DNA from 4 places in the Janthinobacterium sp. GW823-FHT03B06 genome. Region 1 is predicted to be linked to each of the others. Evidence: predicted binding sites of a transcription regulator. Region 1 holds the regulator's gene; each other region holds the start of a gene.
The links. The regulator sigma-54, encoded in region 1, starts transcription at its own class of promoters, with help from an activator protein. The targets are predictions, from matches to a motif close to TGGCANGNAANCTGCTTT.
Positions count from the first base shown of each region.

Region 2: prpB (methylisocitrate lyase) is a predicted target of sigma-54. The motif match lies at 2,136-2,153, and genes of this name have one in related genera.
Region 3: AC1RBA_RS00280 (urease accessory protein UreD) is a predicted target of sigma-54. The motif match lies at 2,760-2,777, and genes of this name have one in related genera.
Region 4: AC1RBA_RS27560 (TorF family putative porin) is a predicted target of sigma-54. The motif match lies at 4,586-4,603, and genes of this name have one in related genera.

Region 1 is NZ_JBXAJE010000003.1:190,788-198,582, reverse strand. It holds gene lptB (LPS export ABC transporter ATP-binding protein) at 1-723, shown strand, start outside; gene AC1RBA_RS11890 (RNA polymerase factor sigma-54) at 728-2,206, shown strand; gene hpf (ribosome hibernation-promoting factor, HPF/YfiA family) at 2,276-2,635, shown strand; gene AC1RBA_RS11880 (enoyl-CoA hydratase/isomerase family protein) at 2,767-3,852, shown strand; gene rapZ (RNase adapter RapZ) at 3,853-4,716, opposite strand; gene hprK (HPr(Ser) kinase/phosphatase) at 4,883-5,818, opposite strand; gene AC1RBA_RS11865 (PTS sugar transporter subunit IIA) at 5,855-6,337, opposite strand; gene queF (NADPH-dependent 7-cyano-7-deazaguanine reductase QueF) at 6,681-7,523, opposite strand; gene ilvA (threonine ammonia-lyase, biosynthetic) at 7,619-7,795, opposite strand, start outside.
Region 2 is NZ_JBXAJE010000001.1:118,359-126,153, reverse strand. It holds gene prpC (bifunctional 2-methylcitrate synthase/citrate synthase) at 1-1,116, opposite strand, end outside; gene prpB (methylisocitrate lyase) at 1,186-2,073, opposite strand; gene AC1RBA_RS00585 (hypothetical protein) at 2,410-2,658, opposite strand; gene AC1RBA_RS00580 (hypothetical protein) at 2,781-3,017, opposite strand; gene AC1RBA_RS00575 (MBL fold metallo-hydrolase) at 3,196-4,053, shown strand; gene epsC (serine O-acetyltransferase EpsC) at 4,517-6,736, shown strand; gene AC1RBA_RS00565 (efflux RND transporter periplasmic adaptor subunit) at 6,733-7,795, shown strand, end outside.
Region 3 is NZ_JBXAJE010000001.1:57,683-65,477, forward strand. It holds gene AC1RBA_RS00270 (sensor histidine kinase) at 1-291, shown strand, start outside; gene AC1RBA_RS00275 (EAL domain-containing response regulator) at 467-2,677, shown strand; gene AC1RBA_RS00280 (urease accessory protein UreD) at 2,832-3,674, shown strand; gene AC1RBA_RS00285 (urease subunit gamma) at 3,700-4,002, shown strand; gene AC1RBA_RS00290 (urease subunit beta) at 4,026-4,355, shown strand; gene ureC (urease subunit alpha) at 4,357-6,057, shown strand; gene ureE (urease accessory protein UreE) at 6,070-6,585, shown strand; gene AC1RBA_RS00305 (urease accessory protein UreF) at 6,585-7,265, shown strand; gene ureG (urease accessory protein UreG) at 7,288-7,795, shown strand, end outside.
Region 4 is NZ_JBXAJE010000015.1:140-7,934, reverse strand. It holds gene gshB (glutathione synthase) at 1-238, opposite strand, end outside; gene gshA (glutamate--cysteine ligase) at 336-1,634, opposite strand; gene AC1RBA_RS27570 (ammonium transporter) at 1,838-3,376, opposite strand; gene AC1RBA_RS27565 (P-II family nitrogen regulator) at 3,388-3,726, opposite strand; gene AC1RBA_RS27560 (TorF family putative porin) at 3,738-4,505, opposite strand; gene AC1RBA_RS27555 (accessory factor UbiK family protein) at 4,776-5,030, shown strand; gene AC1RBA_RS27550 (YifB family Mg chelatase-like AAA ATPase) at 5,150-6,670, shown strand; gene AC1RBA_RS27545 (hypothetical protein) at 6,735-7,280, shown strand; gene AC1RBA_RS27540 (DUF1840 domain-containing protein) at 7,461-7,795, shown strand, end outside.

The sequences.
Region 1 (7,795 bases):
GTTCGCGGACTGCAGAAAACCTATGGCAAGCGGCAGGTCGTGCATGATGTCTCGCTGCAAGTCGAATGCGGCGAAGTGGTGGGGCTGCTGGGCCCGAACGGCGCCGGCAAGACCACCTCGTTCTACATGATCGTCGGCCTGGTGCCGTCGGATGGCGGCAGCATCGACATCAGCGGCGTGGACATTTCCAGCCTGCCGATCCACCGCCGCGCGCAGATGGGCCTGTCGTATCTGCCGCAGGAGGCGTCCGTGTTCCGCAAGCTGACGGTGGAAGACAATATCCGCGCCGTGCTGGAAATCCAGACCGTCGAAGGCCGTCCTTTGAAGAAGGCCGAGATCGAGGAACGCCTGGATAAACTGCTGGCCGACTTGCAGATTGAAAAGTTGCGCGAGAACCAGGCGCTGTCCCTGTCGGGCGGCGAGCGCCGCCGCGTGGAAATCGCCCGCGCCCTGGCCACCGATCCCCGTTTCGTGCTGCTCGACGAACCGTTCGCCGGCGTCGACCCGATCGCCGTGATCGAGATCCAGCGCATCGTGCGCTTCTTGAAGGAGCGCAATATCGGCGTGCTGATCACCGATCATAATGTGCGCGAGACGCTGGGTATTTGCGACCGTGCCTACATCATCAACCAGGGCTCGGTACTGGCGTCGGGACGCCCCGACGACATCATCGCGAACGAGTCGGTACGCCGGGTCTATCTGGGCGAACACTTCCGCATGTAAGCCAATGAAACAATCATTGCAGCTGCGCACTTCGCAGCACCTGGCACTGACGCCGCAGTTGCAGCAATCGATACGCCTGTTGCAATTGTCTACTCTGGAATTGCATCAGGAACTCGAGCAACTGCTGACGGACAATCCCTTGCTCGAGCGCCTCGACGATCCGCTCGACCGTTCGCTGCGCCTGCTGTCCGACGGGGCCTTGAGCTCCACGGCCGCGCCGGCCGAAGCGCCGCCCCAGCCGCCAGGCCAGGAGGCGCCCGCGGCGCCGGCCGAAGCGGAAACCTTTGACGGCGAGGCGGGCGAGGGCCCGGCCGCCGCGGATGGCGGCGACAGCGACTGGAGCGAAGCGAGCCGGGGCAAGGCGCCCGACGACGAAGATTCCCGCCCGCAACTGGAGGCCCATCACTGTACCCTGCGCGAACACCTGATGGAGCAGATGCGCGTGACGGTGCTCGAATTGCGCGACCGCGCGCTGGTCGAGCTGATCATCGACGCGCTCGACGACAATGGCTACCTGGAAGAGTCGCTCGACGACATCCTGGCGCGCCTGCCGGAAGAGCTGGAAATCGATGCCGACGAGATGCGCACGGCCTTGTCGCTGCTGCAAAGTTTTGATCCGCCCGGCGTGGGCGCGCGCAATGCGTCCGAATGCCTGGCGCTGCAAATCAAGCGCTTGCCGCACATCGCCATGGTGACGCGGCGCATGGCCCTCGTCATCGTGGAAAAGCACCTGGCCTGGTTTGCCCAGCGCGATTTCAACAAGCTGAAAAAAGCCCTCGATTGCGACGATGAAGACTTGCGTGAAGCGCAGACGGTAATTCGCCAGTGCAACCCGCATCCGGGCGCCGTGTTCGCTGCGGACGTGTCCGATTACGTGGTGCCCGACGTCGTCGTCAAGCGCGCGCGCAATGGCTGGCAAGTGACCCTGAACAACGACGTCATGCCGCGCCTGCGCGTCAACGCCATGTACGCCAACTTGCTCAAGCAGGGCAAGGGCGAGGGCGCCATGGGTGCACAGTTGCAGGAAGCCAAGTGGCTGATCAAGAATATGCGCCAGCGCTTCGACACGATTCTGCGCGTGGCGCAGGCGATAGTAGAAAGACAAAAGAACTTTTTTTCGCATGGGGCCGTTGCCATGCGCCCCCTTGTGCTCCGTGAAATAGCTGATACACTGGGTTTACACGAGAGTACTATCTCGCGGGTAACAACTCAAAAGTACATGCTGACCCCGCACGGCATGTTCGAGTTGAAATATTTCTTTGGTAGCCACGTCGCCACCGAAGCGGGGGGCGAAGCGTCATCGACGGCGATACGGGCATTGATCGTGCAACTGACAGGAGCAGAAGACCCTAAAAATCCTTTATCCGACAGTAAGATTGCGGACATGCTGGGGGAACAAGGCATGGTGATTGCGCGACGTACTGTTGCCAAATACCGGGAAGCGTTAAAAATTCCGCCAGTGAGCCTGCGTAAGTGTTTGTAAGTTTTTTTCGGTTCCTCTGCGGGCCGGATACGATGGACCGCACGAACCCGATCATCTTTAGGAGTGTGTATGAATCTCACCATCAGCGGACATCATCTCGAAGTGACACCAGCCATCCGTGAATACGTACAAACGAAGCTGGAGCGCGTGAAACGTCATTTCGATCAAGTTATCGATATCGCCGTGATTCTGACCGTGGATAACCTCAAAGAGAAAGAAAAACGTCAAAAGGCCGAAGTCAACCTGCGTCTGAGTGGCAAAACTGTCTATGTGGAAAGCCTGGCGCACGACCTGTATGCCGCGATCGATACCCTGATCGACAAGCTCGATAGGCAAGTGATGAAATACAAAACCAAAGTGCAAGGGCACGGTAAAGAGGCGATCAAGCATCTGCCAGACAGTTCGGAAGAAGAATTCGCCCCCGCCTAAGCGGCCCGCGACTTTCAACCGGCTGTGATCAACTAAGGGCGCACATTGCGCCCTTTTTTGCGTCCAGCGAAACGCAATGTTCGCCGCGCAGGCGCTAGAATGTTTGCACTTTCACTTCTTTCCTGCCTGCCATGAGCGACCTCGTCCAGATTTCCATCCGCCACCGCACGGGCCACATCGTGCTCGACCGTCCGAAAGCCTTGAATTCCCTGTCGCTGGAGATGGTGCGCGCCCTGAGCGCGGCCTTGCTGGCCTGGCGCGACGATCCGCAGGTGGACGCCGTGGTGATCCGCTCCAGCAGCGAAAAAGCCCTGTGCGCGGGTGGCGACATCCGTTTCTTTTACGACGCGGGCCTGGCCACGCCGCAGGGCGGCAGCGCCTTGCTGGAAGATTTCTTTACGGAAGAATATGCTTTAAATCATCTGATTCACTTCTACCCGAAACCGTATATCGCCGTCATGGATGGGGTGGTGATGGGCGGCGGCATGGGCGTGGCGCAAGCGGGGCCCGGCAACCGCCTGCGCATCGTCACGGGCCGCACGCGCATGGCTATGCCGGAAGTCAATATCGGCCTGTTCCCCGACGTGGGCGGCAGTTACTTTTTATCCCGTCTGGCGGGTCAGCTGGGCCTGTACCTGGGCTTGACGGGTTTGACGATCAACGCGGCCGACGCCCTGTACACGGGCCTGGCCGACGTGTATCTGCCCGAGGCGCAGATGGGGGCGCTGCTGGCCCTGTTCGAGTCCACGCCGGGCGAAGGCTTGCCGGTCGCCATCAAGGCGCTGGCGGCGCCTTTCCAGGCCGAGGCGGGCGCTTCCCCCCTGGCCACGGCGCGCGCGGCGCTGGACCGCCACTTCAGCGCGGGTTCGGTGGCCGCCATCATGGCCTCGCTGGCGCAGGATGACGGCGCGTTCGCGGCGAAGGCGCTGGCGGCCATGCGCCTGCGCTCGCCCTTGATGATGTCGGTGACCCTGGAGTTGCTGCAGCGGGGCGCCCACCTGGGCGTGGCCGATTGCCTGCGCATGGAGCGCACGGTGGTGCGCCACAATTTCGAACATGGCGAAGTGCTCGAGGGCGTGCGCGCGCTGGTGGTCGACAAGGACAATGCGCCGCGCTGGCAGCCTGCCAGCCTGGACGGGGTCGACGCGGCCATGGTGGCGCGTTTCTTCGCCCCCGTCTGGCCGGCGCAAGCCCATCCGCTGCGCCACCTCGACTGATTAAGAACGCTCGCGGTGGCGCAGCACGACTCTTTCTTTGGGGCCGAAATACTGCGCCAGCCGTTCCGCCATGTACACGGAGCGGTGCTGGCCGCCCGTGCAGCCCAGCGCCACCGTCAGGTAGCTGCGGTTGTCGGACTTGAACGACGGCAGCCATTTCTCGATGAAGGCGCGAATGTCGGCCAGCAGCTCCAGCGCGCTCGGTTGCGCGTCGAGGAAGGCGATCACGGGCGCGTCGCGGCCGTCGAGCGGGCGCAGGGCCAGGTCGTAATAGGGATTGGGCAAGGCCCGCACGTCGAAGACGAAATCGGCATCGAGCGGCACGCCCAGCTTGAAGGCGAACGATTCGAAGAACAGGGTCAGCGGCGCGCGCTCTGAGGCGACGATATCCTTGATCCACGCGCGCAGTTTGTTGGCGCTCAGGTCCGAGGTATCGATCACATGGCCCAGCTGTTCGATGGCCGACAGGCGTTCGCGTTCTTCCGAGATGCACTCGATCAGGGTGCGGCGGCTGGCCGGATTCTGGTTCGGACGCAACTCGTGCGACAGCGGATGGCTGCGCCGCGTTTCCGAGAAGCGCGCCACCAGCGAATGCGTGGTGGCTGTCAGGAACATGACCTTGACGTCATGCCCCTGGTCGCGCAACAGCGCGACATTGTGCGGCAAGCTGACGAGCGATTCGGCGCTGCGCGCATCGACGGCGACGGCCAGTTGCGGCGTGCCTTCGTCGAGCAAGGTTTGCACCAGGCTCGGCAGCAAGGCCGGCGGCAGGTTGTCGACGCAATAGTAGCCGGTATCTTCCAGCACATTGAGCGCGACGGATTTACCGGAGCCGGATATTCCGGTGATAAGGACGATATGCATAGCCCGATCATACAATAAAGACCGGCACCGCGCTCCCGATGCAATTATCTTTACAAATTATTGCAATTTGGGCTGTGATATTTCTTTGCTGCACGCGCCAACAATGCTGTCGGATTACGCGGGGCCTTGCCCCACCTCGGCGGCCCCGCTAATCCGACCTACGTTGCTAATCGCCGCTCATGGCGAGGCGTTGCCGTTCCATGAACTCCTGCAAGGTATCGATGCCGCGCAGTTGCAGAATCGTGTTGCGCACGGCCGCTTCCAGCAGGACGGCGATGTTGCGGCCGGCGGCGACGGGGATGACGACCTTGCGCACGGGCAGACCGAGTACGTCTTCCGTGGGAAACAGGAAAGGCAGGCGCTCGACTTCCTCTTCCAGCGCGTTGCGGCGCACCAGATGGACGATCAGTTTCAGGCGCATCTTGCGGCGCACGGCCGTTTCGCCAAAGATGGCCTTGATGTCGAGCAAGCCCAGGCCCCGCACTTCCAGCAGGTTTTGCAGCAGGGGCGGGCAGCGGCCTTCGATCATGTTCGGCGCGATGCGCGAGAATTCGACGGCGTCGTCGGCCACCAGGCCGTGGCTGCGCGAAATCAGCTCCAGCCCCAGCTCGCTCTTGCCCAGGCCCGAATCGCCCGTGATCAGCACGCCCACGCCCAGCACGTCCATGAACACGCCATGCATGATGATGCGCTGCGCCAGTTTTTTCGACAGGTAGACGCGCAGAAAGTCGATCACTTGCGCGGCCGGCAGCGGGGTGGAGAACAGGGGGATGTTTTGCTCGTCGCAGATGGCGAGGATGTCGGGCGGCGTTTCCAGCCCTTGCGCGATGATCAGCGCGGGCGGACCGCCGGCGATCAGTTCGCCGATCACGTGGGTACGCGTGTTGACCTTCAGGCGCTGATAGTAGTTGATTTCCTGGTGACCGAAGACCTGGATGCGGCCCGGATGGATCAGGTTCAAGTGGCCTACCTGGTCGGCGGCCGACGAGACGTCGCCCGAGATCAGGCGCTCGCCGCCGGGGAAGCCGGCGAACCAGCCCAGTTGCAGACTTTCACGATTATCGTCGTACAGGCGTTGTATCGTCAGCGGCGTTTGCAACATGGCAGTCTTCTTCAGGAGTGGAGGAATACCTGAAGTTTAACCCGCCGCTTGCAGACTGGGTTGCCAATTGACGATGCGCGAATGCACGGATTTCGGTTCCGGATCCGTGGCCAATGCCGTACGGAAGGCGTCATCGGAAAACATTTCGGCGATTTCCGACAGGATTTCCAGATGTTGCTGGGTGACATGATCGGGAATCAGCAGGAAAAACAGCAGATTGACGGGCTTGCCATCGGGCGACTCGAACGGAATCGGTTCGGCCAGGCGCACGAAGGCGCCCAGCGGCGATTTCAAGGTCTTGCTGCCCTTGACTCTGCCATGCGGCACGGCCACGCCATGACCCAGACCGGTCGAGCCCAGACGTTCGCGGGCAAACAGATTGTCCGAGACGGTAGAGCGGGCGATGCCGTAATTGTTTTCGAAGATCAGGCCGGCTTGCTCGAAGGCGCGCTTCTTGCTGGAAACTTCCAGATCCAGCAGGACGTTTTCGAGGGATAATATTTTGCTAAGATTAGTCATGACACTCAATGAAATGGTGCAATGCACAGAGGGCTTGCGAGCCGAATTATAGGCCTGTTTTCGCGGCCTGTAACGCCAATTCTCAACAGTATACGTCCGCTGCGGGCGCAGTGGGCGCTACAGCCAATGTGACCATCATTTTAGCAAAAAAATAACATCGGCGTGTATCGGCTATTTCTTGATTAAAAACACGCGGCGCGCCGGTTTTTCCGCCGCCGAATGCCGATTTTCCGATTTTTCAGCGTCTTTGACATGCTCTGCGGCACTACTGCAACGTTGTTTTAAAACACAGCCAACATTCCTGTTGGCATGGTTTTGGGGTGTTGCGCGGTGTTGCCTAGCGTTACTGGCGCGCGTTGCGCAGATTGCCCGGCATCGCTCCCGTGCTGAAGTTGCTGCGCCAGGGATTGATGTCGAGGCCGCCGCGGCGCGTATAGCGCGCATACACGGACAGTTTTTGCGGTTTGCATTGACGCAAAATATCAACAAAGATGCGCTCCACGCATTGCTCGTGGAATTCATTGTGTTCGCGGAAACCGATCAGGTAGCGCAACAGGCTTTCCTGGTCGATCTGCGGCCCCGCATACGCGATCTGCACGCTGCCCCAGTCGGGCTGGCCCGTCACCAGGCAATTCGATTTGAGCAGGTGCGAGACGAGTTTTTCTTCCACCGGCGCTGCATCGAGCGCCGCCTTCAAGAGCAGCGGCGAGGGCGTGTATTGCGTGATTTCCAGGTCCAGGCGGTCGAGCAGCACGCCGTCGAACTCGCCCATTTTGAGCTTGCCGAAATCTTCCTGCAAAGTCAGTTCCACTTGCACGGGCGCGCCGAAACCGTTCGACAAATCCTGCTTGAGCAGTGCCAGCAGGGCTTGCGGGCTGTCCAGCTTGGTCTGGTTGAACGAGTTCAGGTAGAGCTTGAACGATTTCGATTCGATGATGTTGGGCGAATCGGCCGGCGCGCTGACCTTGGCAATGGCCACCTGCGGCTTGCCGCGCTGGTTCAGCCACGACAGTTCGTAGGCGTTCCAGATATCGATGCCGAAAAACGGTAATGTACCGTGCAGTTCCAGCTCGTCGCGCTTGCCCTGGCGCGGAATCGGAAACAGCAATTCCGGCGCGTAATCGGTGCGGTAGGCGGAGCTTTTGCCCAGCGGGGATTGTTCGGCGAGGTCGTTGGTGGTGGTCATGGTCGTGTGGCGTGAATTCAGTCAAGCACGCATGGTAGCCTATTTCGGGGTCAGACCCGTCGGGTCTGACCCCAGCTTGTTCGCCTGGGTTAGAACTAACCTAAAAACAGCTTGTAGACGGGATTGCTGCTCTCATCCCAATAACGGTAACCGAGGGTATCGAGGAAGCGGGCGAATTCTCCCATTTCATCGGGCGGCACTTGCAGGCCGATCAGGATGCGGCCCACGTCGCCGCCCTGGCTGCGGTAATGGCACAGGGAAATATTCCAGTT
Region 2 (7,795 bases), on a different contig from region 1:
CGGGCCGACGTAGTTGGCGCTCGGGCGGATGATCTTGTTGTCGATGCGCTGTTCGATGATGTGGGCAGCCCAGCCCGAGGTGCGCGAGATGACGAACAGAGGCGTGAACATCGCCGTCGGCACGCCCATCATGTGGTAGGACACGGCCGAGAACCAGTCCAGGTTCGGGAACATGTTCTTGATTTCCCACATGACCGATTCCAGGCGCTCGGCGATGTCGAACATCTTGGTCGATCCCGCTTCCTGCGACAGCGAACGCGCCACTTCCTTGATGACTTTATTGCGCGGGTCCGAAATCGTGTAGACGGGGTGGCCGAAGCCGATCACCACTTCCTTGTTGGCGACGCGTTCGCGGATATCCGCTTCCGCTTCGTCGGCATTGTCGTAGCGCTTCTGGATGTCCAGCGCCACTTCGTTGGCGCCGCCGTGTTTCGGGCCGCGCAGCGCGCCGATGGCGCCCGTGATGGCCGAATGGATGTCCGAACCCGTGCCGGCGATGACGCGGCTGGTGAAGGTCGACGCGTTGAATTCGTGTTCCGCATACAGGATCAGCGACGTGTGCATGGCTTTTTCCCACGACGCCGACGGTTTTTCGCCGTGCAGCAAGTGCAGGAAGTGGCCGCCGATCGAGTCGTCGTCCGTTTCCACTTCGATGCGCTTGCCGTTATGGCTGTAGTGGTACCAGTACAGCAGCATGGAGCCGAACGACGCCATCAGGCGGTCGGCGATGTCGCGCGCGCCCGGTGCGTTATGGTCGTCTTTTTCCGGCAGGGTGCAGCCGAGCACGGACACGCCCGTGCGCATCACGTCCATCGGGTGGGCGGCGGCGGGCAGCGCTTCCAGCGCCGCTTTCACTGCCGATGGCAAGCCGCGCAAGGATTTCAGTTTGGCCTTGTAGCCTTTCAGTTCGGCGGAAGTCGGCAGCTTGCCGTGCACCAGCAGGTAGGCGATTTCCTCGAATTCGCAGCTGTCGGCCACGTCCAGGATGTCGTAGCCGCGGTAGTGCAAATCGTTGCCGGTCTTGCCGACCGAGCACAGCGCCGTGTTGCCGGCGGTGACGCCGGACAGGGCGACGGATTTTTTAGGCTTGAAAGTGGCGGCTTGCGGTGCGGTCATTGTATTCTCCAGATTGAATAGTCTCGGGTGCGTCACTGCGGGACCGGCATGCGGTCCCTGTTTCTTTACTTATTTCTTTTGCGCGGCGAACAGCGCGTCGAGTTTTTGCTCGAAATCATGATAGTTGATCGATTCATACAGCTCCATGCGCGTCTGCATGGTGTCGACGACATTCTTTTGCGTACCGTCGCGGCGCAGCGCCTGGTAGACGTTTTCCGCCGCCTTGTTCATGGCGCGGAAGGCGGACAGCGGGTACAGGGCCAGGCCCACGTGGGCGCTGCGCAGTTCGTCCAGCGTGAACAGCGGCGTGGCACCGAATTCCGTGATGTTGGCCAGGATCGGCACGTTGACGGCCTTGGCAAACGTGGCGTACATGTCCAGGTCCGTGATGGCTTCCGGGAAGATCATGTCGGCGCCCGCTTCGACGCAGGCGACGGCGCGTTCCAGTGCCGCTTCCAAGCCATCGACGGCCAGCGCATCGGTGCGCGCCATGATGACGAAATTCGGGTCCGTGCGCGCATCGACGGCCGCCTTGATGCGGTCGACCATCTCTTCCTTGCTGACGATTTCCTTGCCCGGACGGTGGCCGCAGCGCTTGGCGCCCACCTGGTCTTCGATGTGCAGGCCGGCCGCGCCGAACTTGATCATCGATTTCACCGTGCGCGCCACGTTGAAGGCGGAGGAACCGAAGCCCGTGTCCGCGTCGACCAGCAGCGGCAGGTCGCATACGTCGGTGATGCGGCGGATGTCGGTCAGCACGTCGTCCAGGCTGGAAATGCCCAGGTCTGGCAAGCCCAGCGAGCCGGCCGCGACGCCGCCGCCGGACAGGTAGATGGCCTTATAGCCGGCGCGCTTGGCCAGCAAGGCGTGGTTGGCGTTGATGGCGCCGACGACTTGCAACGGGGATTCTTCCTGGACGGCCTTGCGGAATGCGGCACCTGCTGAGTATTGAGTCATGTGTTCACCTTATGGGTTTCGGATGGTCCCGAATGTTTCATGGAGTGGCTATGAGCATTGGTATTGCAAATGCCGTGCCAGCACCATGCGCTCGCGCGGAAAATGCGCCACGGCACAGTGAAAACCAGGGAAATGGCCACGTATCGGCGCTGCACGCGTTGTCACGCCAGGGAACAGCGATGTCACGATTCAGGCCAATGATGTTTCAAATATGTTTCAATCATTCCATTTGAAACATTGAAACATGAAATATGAAACATATGAGACTGCCACCGGCGACGCGCATAAAAAAACAGCCGGCGGGCGCCGGCTGCAGATTTGCCGGAAATTCAAGGACTAGGCCAGCCGCACCAGCGGATTGGCGATGATGTTGTCGATCTGGCGCACGGCTTCTTCGCAGGCGGCGGCAATGGCGCCCTCCTCGTCGTCGCGCACGAATTGCATGGTCGAGCCTTCGAACACCTCCAGGCCTTCCGCCGTGGCGCGTTCGATGTCGCAGCTGGCCGACCATTTGCCATCGGTGGTGGGCACGGCCAGGGGAACGATTTCCCAGCCTTTATAGTGAATTTTAGAACTGCTATTCATGGGGTGCCTCCTTTGACTGACTCAATACTGGAAATCGTAGCATGAAGCGTGACCGCTAGCGACGTGTTTCACGCGCCGGCGCGCGGTCAGGCCGACTTTCAGGCTAAACGATTTACGCTGGCTCAAGGACGCAGCAGATTATCCACTTCCGTCCTGGCCACTTCCAGGCCCGCCGTGCAGGCGGTCTCGGGCGCCGCGTAGCCGCCCAGGGTACGGCTGCGCGTGATCGCCTGCGCTTCCGGCTCACCGTCGCGCTGCAGGCGGTAGGTAAAATCCCATAAATCGTCGTTATCCTTTTGCGGGGTCACGGAAATCGTAAAACCGCGGTACTGTTCGCTGCGTGCAGTGATATCGTTCATGAATTCCTCCTTGGAAGAATGAGGTTACCATGCTGCAAGCGCGAGCGTGCGCACGGCTGCGACGGAGGCATGCATGCCTGCTTATCTGTTTTCCGCATGTCAAATGTCAATTTGCAGCATTTTTTTAGCGAACTCTGGCGATATAATGCCATTCCCTTGCCCGTCCCTTGCCGCCGCGATGACTCCACAAATCCAAGCCTTCTTCGACCCGACCACCGCCACCGTCACCTACGTTGTCTACGAAGCGGATGGACGGGACTGCGCCATCATCGATTCCGTGCTCGACTACGACCCGAAGGCGGGCCGCACCTCCACCGCCTCGGCCGACAAGGTAATCGCCTTCGTGCGCGAACACGGCTTGCAGTGCCGCTGGCTGCTGGAAACCCACGCGCACGCCGATCATCTTTCCGCCGCGCCCTACCTGCAGCAGCAGCTGGGCGGCGACGTGGCCATCGGCGCCGCCATCCAGACGGTGCAGCAGGCCTTCGCGGCCGTCTATCACCAGGACGGCGCCAAAGCCGACGGTTCGCAGTTCGACCAGCTGTTCGCGCCAGACCAGGTGTTTCATATCGGCAAACTGGAAGTACGCGCCCTGCACGTGCCCGGCCACACGCCGGCCGACTTGGCGTACCAGATCGGCGACGCCGTTTTCGTGGGCGACACCTTGTTCATGCCGGACGTAGGCTCGGCCCGCTGCGACTTCCCCGGCGGTTCCGCTACCCTGCTGTACCGCTCCGTGCAGCGCTTGCTGGCCCTGCCGCCGCAGACGCGGCTGTTCATGTGCCACGATTACCCGCCCAACGGCCGCGAGGCGCGCTGGGAAGTGACGGTGGCCGAACAGCGCGCCAGCAATATCCACTTGCGCGACGGCATCACGGAAGAGCAATTCGTGGCCATGCGCACGGGCCGCGACGCCACCCTCGACATGCCGACCCTGATCCTGCCTGCCATCCAGGTCAATATCAACGCAGGCAAGCTGCCCGAGCCGGAAGACAATGGCGTGCGCTACCTGAAGATTCCGCTCAACGCGCTGTAATTTCGCGGGGCCACGCTCCGCCCCCTCCTTCCCGCCTCATCGCACCTCCCCCTGGCGCCGCCTGCCCGCGCGCCAGCGCGGCATGCGCCCCTGCCTCCCCAAGCATCAGGAATCGTGAGCCGCGCGCTCAGTATTTACGATTTGCTTCGTCCTTCGTGGCGGCTTATCGTGTATCCGCAATCGCCTGGCCCTGCCTTCCGGGAGCCCGGGCACTTGCCAGCCGGCGCCGGCCCTGTTGCCATGCACTCCACTTTCCCCCTTCCTTTGCCTGGACAGGCACCACGATGACTTACTTGACCTATGCCAGCCCCCTGCCGCCTGCGCCGCCCTTGCGCCGCATCGATGCCGCCGCAGCCAGCCAGTCCGACGACATTCCCGGCGTGTGGACGCAGGTGCGCGGCATGGCGCAGCAGCTCGCCAAGCTGATACTGCCGCGCGACAGCCCCGCCGGGCTGCCGCCATCTTGGCACAGCGCCTGGGCGCGCGCGATATGCGCCCGGCCGTGCTGCGGCCCCTGTTCGAGGACAATCCAAGCACGCAGCCGCCCATCCTGGCCAGCATCACGGCCGACCTTGCGGCCATCGCGCAGCGCGATCCCGCCTGCCCCGACAGCCTGCACGCGCGGCTGAACCTGAAGGGTTTTCACGCGCTGCAAACCTGCCGCATGGCGCACCATCTGTGGACGGCGGGCCGCAGCGAGGCCGCCTTTGCCCTGTCCAGCCATGCGGCCGGCGTCTTCGGCATCGACATCCATCCGGCCGCGCGCATCGGCGCGGGCATCATGCTCGATCAGGGCAGCGGCATCGTCATCGGCGAAACGGCCGCAGTCGACGACAACGTTTCCATCCTGCAGAACGTCACCCTGGGCGGCACCGGCAAGGAGCATGGCGACCGCCATCCGAAGATACGCTCGGGCGTGATGCTGGGCGCGGGCGCCAATATCCTCGGCAACATCGAAATCGGCACCATGAGCAAGGCGGCAGCCGGCAGCGTGGTCCTGCAGGACGTGCCCGCCCATTGCACGGTGGCCGGCATTCCCGGGCGCATCGTCCGCTGCCACCTGGCCGACAGCCCGCCCGCCTTCGAGATGGGCCAGATGCTGCAGCGGCGCCCACGCACCAGACATGGCGTCAAACGCAACAATATAGTGCAAATGATGCGTCTTCCGCCATGCCAAATCCCTCGCTACCATGGAATGACTCTTATTGGATGGACAAGCCACCTTATGAATTCGCCGTCAAAACCCCTACCTCCAAGCCAGCAGACCACCCCGGCCGGCACCGCCACGATGCCCGTGCGCGGCGCGCTTGCCAGCCTGTCCCTGTCAATGCTGCTGCCCGCGCTGGGCACCAGCATCGCCAACGTGGCCCTGCCCGACATGGCCAGGGCCCTGCATGCGCCGTTCCAGGACGTGCAATGGATCGTGCTGGCCTACCTGCTGGCCATCACCGCGCTGATCGTCAGCGTGGGCCGCCTCGGCGACATGATCGGCCGGCGCCGCCTGCTGCTGGCCGGCATCGCCCTGTTCGCCGCCGCCTCCATCCTGTGCGCCCTGGCGCCCACCCTGTGGCTGCTGGTCGCCGCGCGCGCCCTGCAGGGCCTGGGCGCGTCCGTCATGATGGCGCTGACCATGGCCTTTGTCGGCAGCACCGTGCCCAAGGCCAGGACGGGCAGCGCCATGGGCCTGCTCGGTACCATGTCGGCCGTCGGCACCACGCTCGGCCCCGCGCTGGGGGGCCTGCTGATCGCCCGCTTCGGCTGGCAATCCATCTTTCTCGTCAACGTGCCGCTGGCCGGCGTGGCGCTGCTGCTGGCCTGGCGTTACCTGCCGGCTGACCGGGGCGGCGCGCACGCCAGGCGGCCCGTGTTCGACCACCGCGGCACCTTGCTGCTGGCGCTGACCCTGGCCGCGTACGCGCTGGCCATGACCCTGGGGCGCGGCCATTTCGGCATGCGCAACGCAGCCCTGCTGCTGGCCGCCTGCGTGGGCGGCGCCCTGTTCGTCCGCGTCGAACTGAAGGCGCCGGCGCCGCTGATACGCCTGGCCATGCTGCGCGCGCCCGTGCTCAGCGCGGGCCTGGCGACCAGCATGCTGGTGTCGACGGTCATGATGTCGACCCTGGTGGTCGGTCCCTTCTACCTGGCGCGCGGCTTGGGCCTGGGCACGGCCGTCACCGGCATGGTGCTGGCGGCCGGGCCGCTGGTGGCGGCGTTCTGCGGCGTGCCGTCCGGCTGGCTGGTGGACCGCTACGGCGCGCAGCGCATGGGCGGCGCGGGCCTGTGCGGCGCGGCCGCCGCCTGCCTGGCGCTGTCCCTGCTGCCGGCCAGCCTGGGCATCCCCGGCTACGTCGCACCGATCATGCTGCTCACGGCCAGCTATGCGCTGTTCCAGGCGGCCAACAATACCGCCGTGATGGGCGACATCGCTGCCGACCAGCGCGGCCTCATCTCCGGCATGCTCAATCTGTCGCGCAATCTGGGCCTCGTCACGGGCGCCTCCGTGATGGGCGCCGTCTTCGCCGCCGGCGCTGGCGATATCGCTGGCGCCCGGCCTGCCGCCATGATCCGTGGCATGCACGCCACCTTTGCCGTCGCCAGCGCGCTGATACTCGCCGCGCTGGCCATTTTCGCGCTCGGCCGCGCCCTGGCCAAGCCCCCTACGTCTTCTGGAGACCCCGCATGATGCGCCCCCGTCCGATCCCGTCCCTGCCCTTCCCACTGCTGCTGGCCCTGGCCTGCAGCGCCACTTTATCCGGCTGCGGCCGTTCCCAGGCCGCGCCTGGCGGCCTGCCGCCCAAGCCCACCGTGTCCGTGGCCCTGCCCGAATCGTCGATGGTGCAGGCAAGCCTCGACTACACGGGCCGCATCGAACCGTCGCAGCGCGTGGAAGTGCGCTCGCGCGTATCGGGCTACTTGCAGCAAATCGCGTTTCGCGATGGCCAGCAGGTCAAGGCCGGCGATGCGCTGTTCGTCATCGACCCGCGCCCCTTCGCGGCGGCGCGCGACCGCGCCCGGGCCAGCCTGGCCCAGGCCCATGCGCGCAGCAAGCTGGCCACGGCCCAGTTCGAACGCAGCAGCCGGCTGCAGCAGACGGGCGCGGCCAGCACCGAGGAGCTGGAAAGGGCGCGCGGCGAGCTGGAAGGCGCGCAGGCGGCCGTCATGCTGAGCCAGGCGGAATTGCGCAGCGCCGAACTGGAACTGTCCTTCACCACCATGCGCGCGCCCATCGCCGGCACGGTGTCGGACCGCCGCGTCGACGTCGGCAACTACGTGGCCGGCGGCGCCGCGCAAAGTGGCGTGCTGACCACCATCGTCGCGCACAGCCCCGTGCGCGCCACGGTCGACCTGTCGGAAGCGGATTTCCAGCGCCTGCGCCAGCACAGCAGGCTGCCGTCCAAGGTGCAGCTGGCGCTCGACGGCGGCGGCCCCGCCCAGGAAGCCAGCGTCGATTTTATCGACAACGAGATCAGCGTCCGCTCGGGCACGGTGCGCCTGCGCGCCAGCCTGGCCAACGCCGACCACGCCGTCATGCCGGGCAGCTTTGCGCGCGTGCGCATTCCCGTCGGCGCGGCGCAAGAGCGCCTGCTGGTGCCCGACGCCGCCATCCTCAGCGACCAGAACAAAAAGATGGTGTTCATCGTGGACGCGGCGGGCAAGGTGGCGCCGCGCAAGCTGGAACTGGGCGGCCTGCAGGGCGACAAGCAGATCGTGCTGTCCGGCCTCGGACCGCGGGAGCGGGTCA
Region 3 (7,795 bases), on a different contig from region 1:
CAGGCGGCCGAAGCGCCCGTGCCGGCGCCTGTGCCGCTGCCCGTGGCGCAGGCGCCCGAGGCGTTGCCGGCACTGCGGGCACAAGACTTGCTGCTGCTGACGGGGGAAGAACGCGCCGCCTTGCTGGTGGCGCTGCGCGAATTGAACCTGGCCAGGGTGGCCCTGCTGCTGGCGGCCTTGCCAGCGGTGGCGGCGCCGTTGCTGGCGCCGCTGCAGGCCATGCTCGACCAGCATCAGTACCGCCAGCTGTGCGGCTTGCTGGAAAATGAGGGGGCGCTGGCGCACACGTAAAAGTGTGGGCTGACAACATCGGTTTCGCTGAAAAGACGGACTAAGTAGGGCCGATGGATGGTGCTAAATTGCAATAAAGATTATGATGATAGTACGTAGTTCATCGCAAAGAAAATGTCTTGTCCAGCGTGGCAACGGACCGCCGCGCCTCATCCAAAGCTGAGAGAACTGCTACATGCACCGCGATTTTTCGGAAGTGAATTCGAAGGGCGAAGTACTGATCGTTGAAGATACGCCGGCTTCGCTGAAGCTGTTGAGCGATTTGCTGGGCGGCGCCGGCTACGCGGTGCGCCAGGCGCCGAACGGCGAACTGGCCCTGTGGACGGCCCAGGCGCGCCCGCCGGAGCTGATCCTGCTCGACGTGCGCATGCCCGGCCTCGACGGCTTTGAAGTGTGCCGCCGCCTGAAGGAGATACCGTCCCTGCAGCAGGTGCCGGTGATCTTCCTGTCGGCCCAGTACGATACGGACGACAAGGTGCGCGGCTTTGCGCTGGGCGCCGTCGATTTCATCGCCAAGCCCTTCCAGGCCGAGGAAATCCTCGCCCGCACCGATGCCCATGTGCGTCTGGCGCGGGCGCAGCTGCAGCTGGCGCAGGAGCGCGCCAACCTGGAACGCCGGGTGGCCGAACGCACGGCCGAACTGGAACAGGTGGCCAGCACGCTGGCGCGCGAAGTGCAGATCCGCCGCGCCAATGAAGAATTGCTGCGCCTGTCGGGCCAGGTCTTCGAAGCCACCCAGGACGCCATCCTGATCACGGATCCGGCCGGCATCATCGTCACGGCCAATCCCGCCTTTACCCGCATCACCGGCTACGCGGCGCAGGAAGTGGTGGGCACGGACATCATGCGCCTGCATGCCGAATACACGGGCGAAGCGGTGCTGCTGGCCTTGCGCCAGGGCTTGCGCAGCAGCGGCTGCTGGTCGGGCGAGGTGCAGACGCGGCGCAAGAGCGGCGACACCTATCCCTGCCTGCTCAGCGTCTCCACCGTGCACGGGCCCGATGGCGCCGTCGTCAACTATGTGGGCGTCTTCCTCGACATCAGCGAGCGCAAGGCCGAGCAGCATCTGATCGATTTCCTCTCCTACCACGACGCGCTGACGGGCTTGCCGAACCGCGTGCTGCTGCGCGAGCGCTTCGAACAGGCGCGCGCGAACGCCGTGCGCGACAGCCAGCAGGTGGTGCTGATGTGCCTGGACCTGGACCGCTTCAAGAACATCAACGATTCGCACGGCCAGGCCGTCGGCGACAAGGCGCTGCAAGTGGTGGCGCGCTTCCTGTCCGGCTGCGTGCGCGAGGGCGACACTGTGGTGCGCCAGGGCGGCGACGAATTCCAGATCCTGCTGCAGGACGATGCCCTGCTGGGACGTACCTTGGGGCTGGCGCAAACCATCCTGGCCGGCTTGCGCGAAGAATTGAGTGTTGACGGCGAGCGCCTGGCGCTGACCACCAGCATCGGCATCGCCATGTGCCCGGCAGACGGCGACAGCCTCGACGACGTGCTGCGCCACGCCGACACGGCCCTCGTGCGCGCCAAGGAAATGGGGCGCGACCATTACGCCTTCTTCACGGAGCGCATGGGCAGCGATATCCGCGCCCGCCTGGCCATGCAGCAGCAGCTGCGCGGCGCCATCGGCCGCGATGAATTTGAAGTGCACTACCAGCCGCAGATGTGCTTGCGCACGGGCGCCATGCTGGGTGCGGAAGCGTTATTGCGCTGGAATAATCCTGTGCTGGGCAAGGTGCCGCCCGGCCTGTTCATCGCGCTGGCCGAGGAATATGGCTTGATCACGGCCATCGGCGAATGGGTGCTTGAAAGCGTGTGCGCGCAGATCCGTGTGTGGCACGATGCGGGCCTGGGCAGCATCAAGGTGGCCGTCAACCTGTCCGGCAAGCAGTTCGCGCAGGACCGCACGGTGCCCTTCGTCGAGGCGGCCCTGCGCAAGTACGGCATCGCGCCCGCCTGCCTGGGCATCGAGATCACGGAAAGCACGGTGATGGGCGACCCGGACAAGGCCGTGGCGGCCCTCACGCGCCTGAAGGACATCGGCGTAGGCATTTCGCTCGACGACTTCGGCACCGGCTATTCCAGCCTCGGTTACCTGAAGCGCTTTCCCATCGACGTGCTGAAGATCGACAAATCTTTTGTCGACGACGTCACCACCAGCAGCAGCGACGCGGCCATCGCCCGTTCCGTCATCTCGCTGGCGCACAACCTCGACATGCGCGTCATCGCCGAAGGCGTGGAAACGCGCGAGCAGGTCGCCTTCCTGACGGAACACGGCTGCGATGAAATGCAGGGCTATTATTTCAGCCGCCCCCTGGGCGCCGCACTGTTTACGGCCTTGCTGCGCGAACGGCGCACCCTGGCCATGGCCCAGGCATAAGCGCCGCGGTGCGGTCGCTGCACCATGCCGGTGCATTCGCTGCAACGCGGTGCACGATTCTCACGTTTCCTTCACCTGATGCTGGCACATATCCTGCTTAGGTAATCGCTTATTTACGCGATTGCCCCGCATGCCAGACAGCAGCCATCCAGTCATGCCTCCACCAGCCAGCGCACACGGCGCCTGGCAGGCGCACCTGCGCCTGGGCTTCGCGCTGCACGATGGCGTCAGCCGCCTTGTCGAGCGCACGCACAGCGGCCCCCTGCGCGTGCAAAAGCCCCTGTATCCGGAAGGCGATGCCGTCTGCCACGCCATCATCATCCATCCGCCCGGCGGCGTGGTGGGCGGCGACCAGCTGGCCGTCGACGCCACGGCGGGCGAGGGCGCGCACGCCTTGCTCACGTCACCGGGCGCCGCCAAATGGTACCGCGCCAACGGCCATGTCTCGGGCCAGCACATCGTGCTGCGCGCAGGCAGCGGCGCTGCCATCGAGTGGCTGCCGCAGGAGAGCATCTTCTTCGACCAGGCCTGCGTGCGCCTGCGACATGAGGTGGACCTGGCGGCGGACGCCGGCTACATCGGCTGCGACATCGTTTGCCTGGGCCGCAGCGCCGCAGGCGAAATTTTTAATACGGGCAGCATCAGCCAGCAGGTGCAGATCCGCCGCGGCGGCAAGCTGCTGTGGTGGGAGCAGGGCGTGCTGGCCGCCGGCGGCGCCCTGATGGCCAGCCCGCTGGGATTGGGCGGGCACACGGTATGCGCCACCCTGATCGCCGTCGGCCGGCCCGTTTCTTCCGCCGTGCTGGCGGCCGTGCGCGACATCGCCGTGCCGGCCGGCGCCGCGTTTGGCGCCACGCACATGAAATCGCTGGTGGTGGTGCGCCTGCTGTGCGGCGACAGCGAGGCGGCGCGCCGCATCATGCTGGCCGCCTGGCAGTTGCTGCGCCCCGCCATGCTGGGACGCGACGCCGTCGTGCCCCGCATCTGGAACACTTAATCAGGAAAGAAGCGCAAGGAAAACCATGGACCTGACTCCCCGCGAAAAAGACAAGCTGCTCATTTTTACGGCCGCGCTGCTGGCCGAACGGCGCCTGGCGCGCGGCTTGAAATTGAATTACCCGGAAGCGGTGGCCCTGATCAGCGCCGCCATCATGGAGGGCGCGCGCGACGGCAAGTCGGTGGCGCAGCTGATGTCGGACGGCACCAGGATACTCTCGCGCGCCGACGTCATGGACGGCATCGCCGAGATGATCCCCGACATCCAGGTGGAAGCGACTTTCCCCGATGGCAGCAAGCTGGTGACCGTGCACCACCCGATACCGTAGTTTTTTTTGCGAAGGAGCCCCTCATGACCCCAGGCGAATACCAGTTGGAAGAAGGCGAAATCAGCTTGAACGCGGGGCGCGCCACGGCCACCGTGGTGGTGGCCAACCGCGGCGACCGGCCCATCCAGGTCGGCTCGCACTTCCACTTTTTTGAAGTCAACCCGGCGCTGGCCTTCGAGCGCTGGCGCGCCTACGGCATGCGCCTGAACATCACGGCCGGCACGGCCGTGCGCTTCGAGCCGGGCCAGCAGCGTACGGTGGAACTGGTGGCGCTGGCGGGCGAGCGCAAGGTGTTCGGCTTCAATGGCGCAGTGATGGGCGAACTGCAAGACACACCACCGGGAAAGGATTGAGATGGCCAGCATTCCCCGCGGCGCGTATGCCGAGATGTTCGGCCCCACCAAGGGCGACCGCATCCGCCTGGCCGACACGGAACTGTTCATCGAGATCGAGCATGACTACGCGATCTACGGCGAAGAAGTGAAATTCGGCGGCGGCAAGGTGATCCGCGACGGCATGGGCCAGTCGCAGCGCTGCGCGGCCGAGGTGATGGACACCGTCATCACGAATGCCGTCATCCTCGACCACTGGGGCATCGTGAAGGCCGACATCGGCCTGAAAAACGGTCTGATTTTCGGCATCGGCAAGGCGGGCAACCCGGACATCCAGCCCGGCGTCACCCTGGCCATCGGCGGCGCCACGGAAATCATCGCTGGCGAAGGCATGATCGTCACGGCCGGCGGCGTCGACACGCACATCCACTTCATCTGCCCGCAGCAGATCGAGGAAGCGCTGATGAGCGGCGTGACCACCATGCTGGGCGGCGGCACGGGGCCGGCCGTGGGCACGGCCGCCACCACGTGCACGCCGGGACCGTGGCACTTGCACGCCATGCTGACGGCCGCCGACGCCTTTCCGATGAACCTGGGCTTCATGGGCAAAGGTAACGTCAGCTTGCCGCTGCCCCTGGAAGAACAGGTGCGCGCGGGCGCCATCGGCCTGAAACTGCACGAGGACTGGGGCAGCACGCCGGCCGCCATCGACAATTGCCTGTCCGTCGCGGACCGCATGGATATCCAGGTGGCGCTGCACAGCGACACCCTCAACGAGGGCGGATTTCTCGAGCACACCCTGGCCGCCTTCAAGGACCGCACCATCCACACGTTTCACACGGAAGGGGCGGGCGGCGGCCATGCGCCCGACATCATCGCCGCCGTGGGCCAGTCCAACGTGTTGCCGTCGTCGACCAATCCCACGCGCCCCTTCACCGTCAACACGCTCGACGAGCACCTGGACATGCTGATGGTATGCCACCACCTGGACCCGGCCATTGCCGAAGACGTGGCCTTTGCCGAGTCGCGCATCCGCCGCGAAACCATCGCCGCCGAAGATATCTTGCACGATATCGGCGCCATCTCGATGATGTCGTCCGATTCGCAAGCGATGGGCCGCGTCGGCGAAGTGATCATGCGCACGTGGCAGACGGCGCACAAGATGAAGGTGCAGCGGGGCGCCCTGGCGCCCGACACGGCGCGCAGCGACAATTTCCGCGCCAGGCGCTACATCGCCAAGTACACGATCAACCCGGCCATCACGCACGGGATATCGCACGTGGTCGGTTCCATCGAGGCGGGCAAGATCGCCGACATCGTCCTGTGGAAACCCGCGTTTTTCGGCGTCAAGCCGTCGATGATTTTAAAAGGCGGCATGATCGCCGCCGCGCAGATGGGCGACCCGAACGCCTCGATTCCCACGCCGCAGCCCGTGCATTACCGCATGATGTTCGGCGCCTTCGGCGGCGGCCTGAAAAAGTCGTTCACCTTTGTCTCGCAGGCGGCCTACGACCTCGATATCGGGCACCAGCTCAAACTGAATAAATCCGTCATCGCCGTGAAAAACATGCGCGGCTTGCGCAAGCACGACATGATCCACAACGGCGCCACGCCGCACATGGAAGTGGACCCGGAAACCTACGCCGTGCGCGCCGACGGCCAGCTGCTCGTGTGCGAGGCGGCGGCCGTGCTGCCCATGGCGCAGCGCTATTTTCTATTTTAAGCGAGAGACATCATGCTGACTTTGCATACCAAACTGGCGGCTGACGATCCTCGCGCCGCCGTTGCCCAACTCGTGCTGCCCTACGACCAGCGCGAAAAATGCCGGCTGCGCGCCGTGCTGTCGGATGGCGAGGATGTGGCCGTGTTCACCGTGCGCGGCACGGTGCTGCGCGACGGCGAGCGCATGACGGGGCCGGGCGGGCAGGTGGTGCAGATCGTCGCCGCGCGCGAACCGACCTATCTGGTGCGCTGCGCGGATGCCCATACCCTGCTGCGCTGCGCTTTCCATCTGGGGAACCGCCACACGCAGGCGCAGGTGGGCGACGGATTTTTGCGCATCCGCAAGGACGTGGTGCTCAAGGAGATGCTCGAAGGCTTGCGGGCGACCGTGACGGAAGAAAGCGCGCCGTTCGAACCGGAAGCGGGCGCATATGGCGGCGGCCATGGCCACCACGACGGCCACGGCCAGCACTTGCTGGCGCCCGTGCCGCTGCGGCAGAAAATCCACCGCCCCGGTGACACTGCGTGATGCAGGCGTCGGCCCTGCTGCATCTGCTGCAGTTCGCCAGCCCGGCTTTGCCCATCGGCGCTTATAGCTATTCGCAGGGGCTGGAAGCGGCGCTCGAGTCAAGCCTGGTGCACGACGCGGCCACGGCGCGCGCATGGATCGCGCAACACTTGGCGCAGGTGGTGGCGCGCTGGGAGGCGCCCCTGTGCTGGCGCTTGATGCAGGCGTTTGCAGCGCAGGATCTGCGCGCCGTGCAGCGCTGGAGCGAGCGCTTCATCGCTTCGCGCGATACGGCGGAATTTCGCGCCGAAACCATCCAGATGGGCTATTCCTTGACCAAGCTGCTGGCCGAGCTGGGCGTGGCCGATGGCGTCTTGATCGACATGCTGCAGGGCGAACCGGAAGTGGCTTTACCCACCGCGTATGCCTGCGCCGTGGCGGCGCTGGCCATTCCGCGCGAAGAGGCGCTGCTGGCCATGCTGTTCGCCTGGGCGGAAAACCAGGTGCTCGTCTGCGTGAAATCCGTGCCGCTGGGGCAGGTGGCGGGCCAGCGCTTGCTGCTGTCGCTGCGGCCGGACCTGGAAGCGGCGGCCCTCGCGGCGCAAACCTTGCCAGACGACGAGATGGGCAACTGGGCGCCAGGCCTGTCGCTGCTGTCGATGCGGCACGAAGTGCAGTACAGCCGCTTGTACCGTTCCTGAACTATTCAATGAGAGAGCAAACATGACATCGATTACCTCCAATCCCTTGCGCGTGGGCATAGGCGGCCCCGTCGGCTCGGGCAAGACGGCCCTGTGCGAAATGCTGTGCAAGGGCATGCGCGAGCGCTACGACATGGCCGTCATCACGAACGATATCTACACCAAGGAAGACATGGAAATCCTGCTGCGTGCCGACGCCTTGCCGGCCGAACGCCTGATGGGCGTGGAGACGGGCGGCTGTCCGCACACGGCGATCCGCGAGGACGCGTCTATCAACCTGGAAGCCATCGCGCGCATGCAGGCAGATTTTCCGCATCTTGATTTGATCCTGGTCGAATCGGGCGGCGACAATCTGGCCGCCACCTTCAGCCCGGAACTGTCGGACCTGACGATCTACGTGATCGACGTGGCCGGCGGCGAAAAAATCCCGCGCAAGGGCGGGCCCGGCATCACGCGCTCCGATTTGCTGATCATCAACAAGACGGACCTGGCGCCGTATGTGGGCGCCAACCTCGACGTGATGGCGCAGG
Region 4 (7,795 bases), on a different contig from region 1:
CCAGGGCCGACAGGCGCACTTCCTCGGTCGAGACGACCTTGTACCAGTCGTGTTCGTCGCCCGTCAGCGCGATGTGTTTTACCCGTGCCGTGACGATGCCCTCTTCCAGCGCCATGTCCTTCTGTTCGAACGCGTACACGGCGTGGCCGCGCTTGGCCGCCTCGCGCATCATGGCGAAGGTGGAATCTTTGTAAGTCTTGAAGCCTGCCAGCGGGTCGGCAAGGAATGCAATTTTCATGGTGCGTCCAATCGGGGAGCCTGGATAAGGAATGCTTGATTCTAGCCGAGATCGCCAGGTGCGGTAGTCACCGCGCCCGGCAAGCTGCAGGGAGCGATCAATACACCTCGGGATTCGGGTCCGTGCGCTCCATTTCCAGCGACGCGGCCAGCAAGGCCAGGCGCGCCACCACGCCATACACATAGAAGCGGTTCGGCGCGGCCGTGCCCGGCTTGGCCTTCAAGTCCGGCACGGCATGCTGCTGGGCAAACGCCAGCGGCACGTACTGCGAGCCTGGGGCGTTCAGATTCTGGTCGACGCCCTTTTCCGCGTGCACGCGGTAGAAACCGCCCACCACATAGCGGTCGATCATGTAGACGACGGGTTCGGCCACGGCATCCTTGATGCTTTCAAACGTGGGCACGCCTTCCTGGATGATGACGTCGGTGACGACCTTGCCATCCTTGACGATGGACATCTTGTCGCGCTGCTTGCGCGACAGGTCGCGCACTTCGCTGGCGTCACGCACCGTCATGATGCCCGTGCCATACGTGCCCGCATCGGGCTTGACGATGACGAAGGGCTTTTCCTTGATGCCGTATTCCTTGTATTTCTTGCGGATCTTGGCCAGCAGCACATCGACGCTGGCGGCCAGCGCGTCTTCGCCCTCGCCTTCCTGGAAATTGACGTCGCTGCACTTGGCGTGGAAGGGATTGAGCATCCACGGGTCGACATCGATCATCTTGCCGAATTTTTTCACCACTTCATCGTAGGCCGTGTAGTGGTTGCTCTTGCGGCGCAAAGCCCAGCCCGCGTGCAAGGGCGGCAGCAAGCTTTGTTCATGAATATTTTGCAAGATATCGGGGATGCCGTCCGACAAGTCGTTATTCAGCAGAATCGTGCACGGGTCGAAATCCTTCAAGCCCAGGCGGCGACCGTTGTTCAGGCGCACGAGGGGCTCGATGACGAGCATGTTGCCATCCGGCAACGCCAAGGGTGTCGGCTGGGTGATCTCGGGCGACCACGAACCGAAGCGCACGTGCAGTCCCGTCTGGCGGAAGATTTGCATCAGGCGCGCCACGTTCTGCAGGTATTGCGGCGTGGTGTTGTGCAATTCCGGCACGATCAGCAGGTTGCGGGCGTCCGGGCAATACTTGTCGATGGCAGCCATGGCGGCCTGCACGGACAGGGGCAGCATTTCCGTGGCCAGGTTATGGAAACCGCCAGGGAACAGATTGGTATCGACGGGCGCCAGTTTGTAGCCGGCGTTACGCAAGTCTACCGAGCAATAGAAGGGCGGCGTGTGTTCTTGCCACTCCATGCGAAACCAGCGCTCAATGGCCGGCGTCGCGGCCAGAATCTTTTTTTCGAGGTCGAGCAGCGGTCCGGTCAGGGCCGTGACGAGATGGGGAACCATAGTTACATCCTTAAATTATGTGCAGTATTCAAAAAAGCACACAGAACTGCCGACTATATTACCGTGTAAGTACCCCAAATCGGGGCAAAACCCTTGTTTTAAAGACCTTTTCCATTCCCACAACGAAAAAAAGGCACCTCAATGAGGCGCCTTTCTGGCCGGACATGCCGCGCCGGGGCGCTGGCATGCCAGATCCTTGTTATTTAACCATGATACGCTTGCTCGCCATGGCTGGTGATGTCGAGGCCTTCGCGCTCTTCTTCTTCCGGTACGCGCAAGCCGATGACGATGTCGACCAGTTTATAGGCGACGACGGAGACGACGGCCGACCACAGGATGGTGGTGCCGACCGCTTGCGCCTGCACCCACACCTGATGACCGATCGAATACGGATCGGCCGACATCTTGTTGGTGACATAGTCGAAGATGCCCTGGCCGCCCAATTGTGGTGCAGCAAACACGCCCGTCAGCAAGGCACCGAGGATACCGCCCACGCCATGCACGCCGAACACGTCGAGCGAATCGTCGGCGCCGATCAGGCGTTTCAGGCCATTCACGCCCCACAGGCAGACGATACCGGCCAGCAGGCCGATGACCAGGCCGCCCATCGGGCCGACAAAGCCGGCCGCCGGGGTGATCGCCACCAGGCCGGCCACGGCGCCGGACGCGCCACCGAGCATGGATGGCTTGCCTTTGCTGATCCACTCGCCAAATACCCACGACAGGGTGGCGGCGGCAGTGGCCAGCAAGGTGTTGACGAAGGCCAGAGCCGCCACGTCGCCCGCTTCCAGCGAGGAACCGGCATTGAAACCGAACCAGCCCACCCACAGCAGCGAGGCGCCGATCATGGTCATCGTCAGCGAGTGCGGCGCCATCGATTCGCGGCCGTAGCCGACGCGCTTGCCGATCATGATCGCGCCCACCAGGCCGGCGACGGCGGCATTGATGTGCACCACGGTGCCGCCGGCGAAGTCCAGCGCGCCTTTTTGCCAGATCCAGCCCGCTTTCAGGGCTTCGCTGGCCGAGGTGGCGGCATTGGTGATCAGGTCAGGACCGGTCCAGAACCACACCATGTGGGCGGCCGGCAGGTAGGCGAACGTGAACCACAGCACGACGAAGGCCAGCACGGCGGCAAACTTGGCGCGCTCGGCAAAGGCGCCGACGATCAGTGCGCAGGTGATGGCGGCAAACGTGCCCTGGAAGGCGACGAAGACGAACTCGGGAATGACGACACCCTTGCTGAAGGTGGCGGCGGCGGCAAACGTGCCCTTGGCCGGATCCCAGATACCGTTCAGGAACAGGCGGTCGAAGCCACCGAAGAAGGCGGTTTTTTCCGTGAAGGCGACCGAGTAACCGTAAATACACCACAGCACGATGACCAGCGCGAACACCATGAACACTTGCATCAGCACCGACAGCATGTTCTTCGAGCGCACCAGGCCGCCGTAGAACAGGGCCAGGCCGGGGATGGTCATCAAGATCACCAGCAAGGTGGAAATCATCATGAAGCTGGTATCGCCCTTGTTGGCGACGGGTGCGGCGGCTGGCGCTGCAGCGGCAGCGGCCGGCGCAGCAGCAGCCGGTGCTGCGGCTTCAGGCACGGGCGTGACGGCGGGAGCGGCGACGGCCGTGGTCGTGGCCGCCTCCGTCTTGGCGGGGGCATCGGCAAAGCTCGGCGCGGCGACGCCAAACGCACACAGACAGGCAAACCCAGCGAGCAATTTTGTTATATTTTTACGCATCAATATTCCCCTTAGAGCGCTTCGTTGCCGGTTTCACCGGTACGGATGCGGATGACTTGTTCCAGGTTGTAGACGAAAATCTTGCCGTCGCCGATTTTACCGGTACGCGCGGCGCCTTCGATCGCTTCGATGGCCTGGTCGACAATGGCGTCATCGACGGCTGCTTCAATCTTGGTTTTTGGCAAAAAATCAACGACATACTCGGCGCCACGGTAGAGTTCCGTATGGCCTTTCTGGCGGCCGAAACCTTTGACTTCGGTGACGGTAATGCCTTGCACATTGATAGCCGACAAGGCTTCGCGTACTTCGTCCAGTTTGAACGGTTTAATGATTGCAGTAATCATTTTCATGGCAGTCTCGCTTAAAAGGTTTTGGATACGGTCAGCACGAGACCGGATTTCGCCAGATTCTTGCCATTCGGTGCCAGCGACGTGATGTTGGCCTTGACGGCGGCCAGAGCCACGGTCACCACGCCGAAATCCTTGGTCACGCCGATCTTGTAATCGTTATAGCTGAGGGAATCGTTGTGCGCGACCTTCTGGCGTCCGGCATGCAGGTTCAGCATGTAGCCATCGTGCACATCGACGTTGGCACCCACATCGAGGTAGCCGCTGTTCTTGCTGTCAGGCACGCCGAACAGATTACTGGTCGAATGCGAGTACTTGATGTAGGCCGGGCCATAGCCGAGCTGGCCGTACAGTTCGAAGGTGTTCGCGTTGGTGCTCAGCCCATTCGAGGGATAGAAGTAGTACAGGCCGCCCACATCGTAGGTGAAATCGTTGCTGATCTCGCCACGTTTGCCGCCGTAGATATCCCATTCCAGGTTGGTATCGCCGCCGCCGTCTTTGATCCATTTGATGCTCGACAGCCAGGTCCCCACGTACAAACCCGTCGGATTGTGGGTATAGTCGGCGCCGCCGCTGATGGCAGGGTCGAGACGGCTTTGCGACACGCCACGGTAGCGGTAGTCGCTGGTCAGCGCCACGTTGTAGCTCACCACGTTATCAGGTACGGCTTCGGCCGCAGCAGGCGCCGCCACTGCATCCTGGGCCATGGCGCTGCCGCACAAGGCGGTCATGGCCAGCGTCAACGCTGCAGCTAAAGTCATGTTCTTGGACAGATTCTTCATGGCGATTCCCTTTTATTGAACTTTTAAAGCGGTTGAGGTTTAAAATCTTGGCTGGAGATCACAAAGCGTTCATACCTTCTTTAGCAGAATACGTGCCAGCTCTCTTGCCACCTTGACAGGTGCGTTTCCGGCCATACATACCGTGCAAGCCGCTGGGCATGCGGAAATACGCTGCTGAAGCGTTGTGGATTTGCCTATTTTCGCACCAGATTAACACCGCTGTGCACCGCAATGGTGCGATGCACATGCCGCACCATAAAAGGACTGAACATGGACATGAATACCTTCTTTAACGACTTGCAAGGCAAGATCCACCAGGCCATCGAGAACTCGCCGGCCAAGGATATCGAGAAAAACGTGAAATCGATGATGACCCAGGGCTTCGCCCGCCTCGATCTCGTCACGCGCGAGGAATTCGATATTCAGGCGCAAGTGCTGGCCAAGACCCGCGCCAAGCTCGACGCACTGGAATTGCGCCTGATCGAACTGGAAACGCGTCTGAACGAGCCCAAGGCCAAGGTGTAAGGTTGTAAGGTGACGCCAGCCAGACCACGTTATTGACGGCCTTGCTGGCATAGCTCAAGCCTGACGGCGTTTCACGCGCTAGACTGAGACTGCCCGCGCCCGCGCCACAGGGGAGTTTGATGAGTCTGGCCGTCCTGAAAAGCCGCGCCCTGGCCGGCATGGAAGCGCCCGAGGTAAGTGTCGAAGTCCACCTTGCCAACGGTTTGCCTTCGTTTACGATAGTCGGCCTGCCGGATACGGAAGTGAAGGAATCGCGCGACCGCGTCCGTGCCGCGCTGCAAAACTGCGGCTTTGAGATGCCGGCGCGGCGCATCACGGCCAACCTGGCGCCGGCAGACTTGCCCAAGGAATCGGGGCGCTTCGACCTGCCTATTGCCTTGGGTATCCTGGCCGCCTCGGGCCAGTTGCCGGGCGACCAATTACATCACTACGAATTCGCGGGCGAACTGTCGCTCTCTGGCCAGTTGCGGCCCATCCGCGGCGCCCTGGCCATGACCTTTGCCATGCAGCGCAGCCCTGCGGGTGCGCCACGCGCCTTCATCCTGCCGCAGGCGAATGCGGACGAGGCGGCGCTCGTCAGCGATGCCTGCATCTATCCCGCCCACAGCCTGCTCGAAGTCTGCGCGCATTTTGCCACGCACGGCAGCCAGACCTCCCTGCAACGCCATCAGCCCATGCTGGCAGCGCACGTCTTTCCGTATCCCGACTTTGCCGATGTGCAAGGGCAGCAGCAGGCGCGGCGGGCGCTGGAAGTGGCGGCCGCGGGCGGCCATAACGTCCTGATGGTCGGGCCGCCGGGCGCGGGCAAGACCATGCTGGCCAGCCGTTTTCCCGGCGTGCTGCCGCCCATGAGCGACGAAGAGGCGCTGGAATCGGCCGCCGTGCATTCGCTGGGCGGCCACTTCAAGGTGGAACACTGGAAACGCCGCCCCTATCGTGCCCCGCACCAGACGGCGTCCGGCGTGGCCCTGGTGGGCGGCGGCAACGTGCCGCGCCCCGGAGAAATCTCGCTCGCGCACTGCGGCGTGCTGTTTCTCGATGAAATCGCCGAATTCCAGCGCCGGGTGCTCGATGTGCTGCGCCAGCCCATGGAATCGGGCGTGATCAACATTTCACGCGCGGCCCGTCAGGCCGAGTTTCCCGCCCGCTTCCAGCTGATCGCCGCCATGAATCCCTGCCCGTGCGGCTATCTGGGCCACGCTTCGGGACGTTGCCGCTGCACGCCGGACGCCGTGCTCCGTTATCACAGCCGCCTGTCCGGCCCGCTGCTCGACCGTATCGACCTGCAGATTGAAGTAGCCGCCATGGCGCCGACGGCGCTGGGCCGGCACGCCGGTGCCGGAGAAAGCACGCAAGCCATCGCCACGCGGGTAGCGGCAGCCTTTGCCCTGCAGCTGGCACGCCAGGGAAAGGCGAATCAGCGCCTGAGCAGCACGGAAATCGAACAGCATTGTCGCCTGGAAGCGCATGGCGAACAGCTGCTGCACGGCGCCATGGCGCGATTGCACTGGTCGGCGCGTACCTACCACCGCGTACTGCGCGTGGCGCGCAGCATCGCGGACCTGGAGGCTAGCCCCGGCATCACACAGCCGCACGTCGCCGAAGCGATCCAGTACCGGCGCGTGCTGCGTGAAATATAAGGCGGCCCGTAAGTGCCACACGTGCACGATTGCGCGCGACTGGCGGCGCTGCTACCATCTGCTGATGAAAAAACCATCACTTGCCCTCTTTCTGGCTACGCTCGCGGCCGCCGGCATCTTGTCGGCCTGCAGTCCGAAGTTCGACTGGCGCGACTACCGCAGCCCCGACGCCCAGTTCACGGCCTTGTTTCCAGGCAAACCGGACGTGCTGACGCGCGAGATCGATCTCGATGGCAAGAAAATCAGCCTGACCATGACGGCCAGCGAGGTCGATGGCAATACCTTCGCCATCGGCAGCGCCGTGCTCGACAGCGCAGAACAGGCGCAAGCGGCCCTGCCCGCCATGCAGACTGCCCTGTTAAAAAATATTAACGGCACCGTGCGCAGCGAAAAATCGGCATCGACGGCCAGCAGCACGGCGGCCGGGACACACCAGCGCAGTTCGCTCAGCATCGAGGCCAAAGGCACGCAGCAAGGCAAGCCGGTCTTGCTGGTCGGCCGTTTTGTGGCGCAGGATAAACGGATTTTCCAGATCATCATCCTCGGTGAAGAAAGCAAGCTGTCGCGTGACACCATCGACACTTTCATGGACTCGGTGAAACTGGATTGAGACTTAACGATCGCTTAAACGGGTGTTTTCACCGCAAGCAAGCTCTTGTAAATGCGTGCGTTGTCCAACAGATGGCCCTATCCGGCTTGCAAATGTGCAATCCGGGCAATCGGACGGCCTGTGCGACATTTCAAGTCGTGATATTGTTTCGACACTAACAACAAGTTTCAGAAAGCGCTTATGTTGATCTCATTCAAATCCAAATCCTCCCCTGAAGTGCTGATGTACCAGGAACATGCCCAGCGCATCCTCGACATCCTGCACAAGAACCCCACACGCGGCGTCATCACGCCAGCCGAAGCGGGCGATGCCCTGGCCCTGCTGGAAAAAGAAGTCGCGGAAAGCAAACTACATCCGGAAAATGACGTCGAACACGATGCGCATACGCCGGAAACGCTGGAAGATGGTGAAACGGGCGCCCATGCGCGCGCGCAAAAAGTGCATTTCTCGCAGCGCGCCTATCCCTTGATGGAGATGCTGCGCTCGGCCAAGGCGGAAAATGAAAGCATCACCTG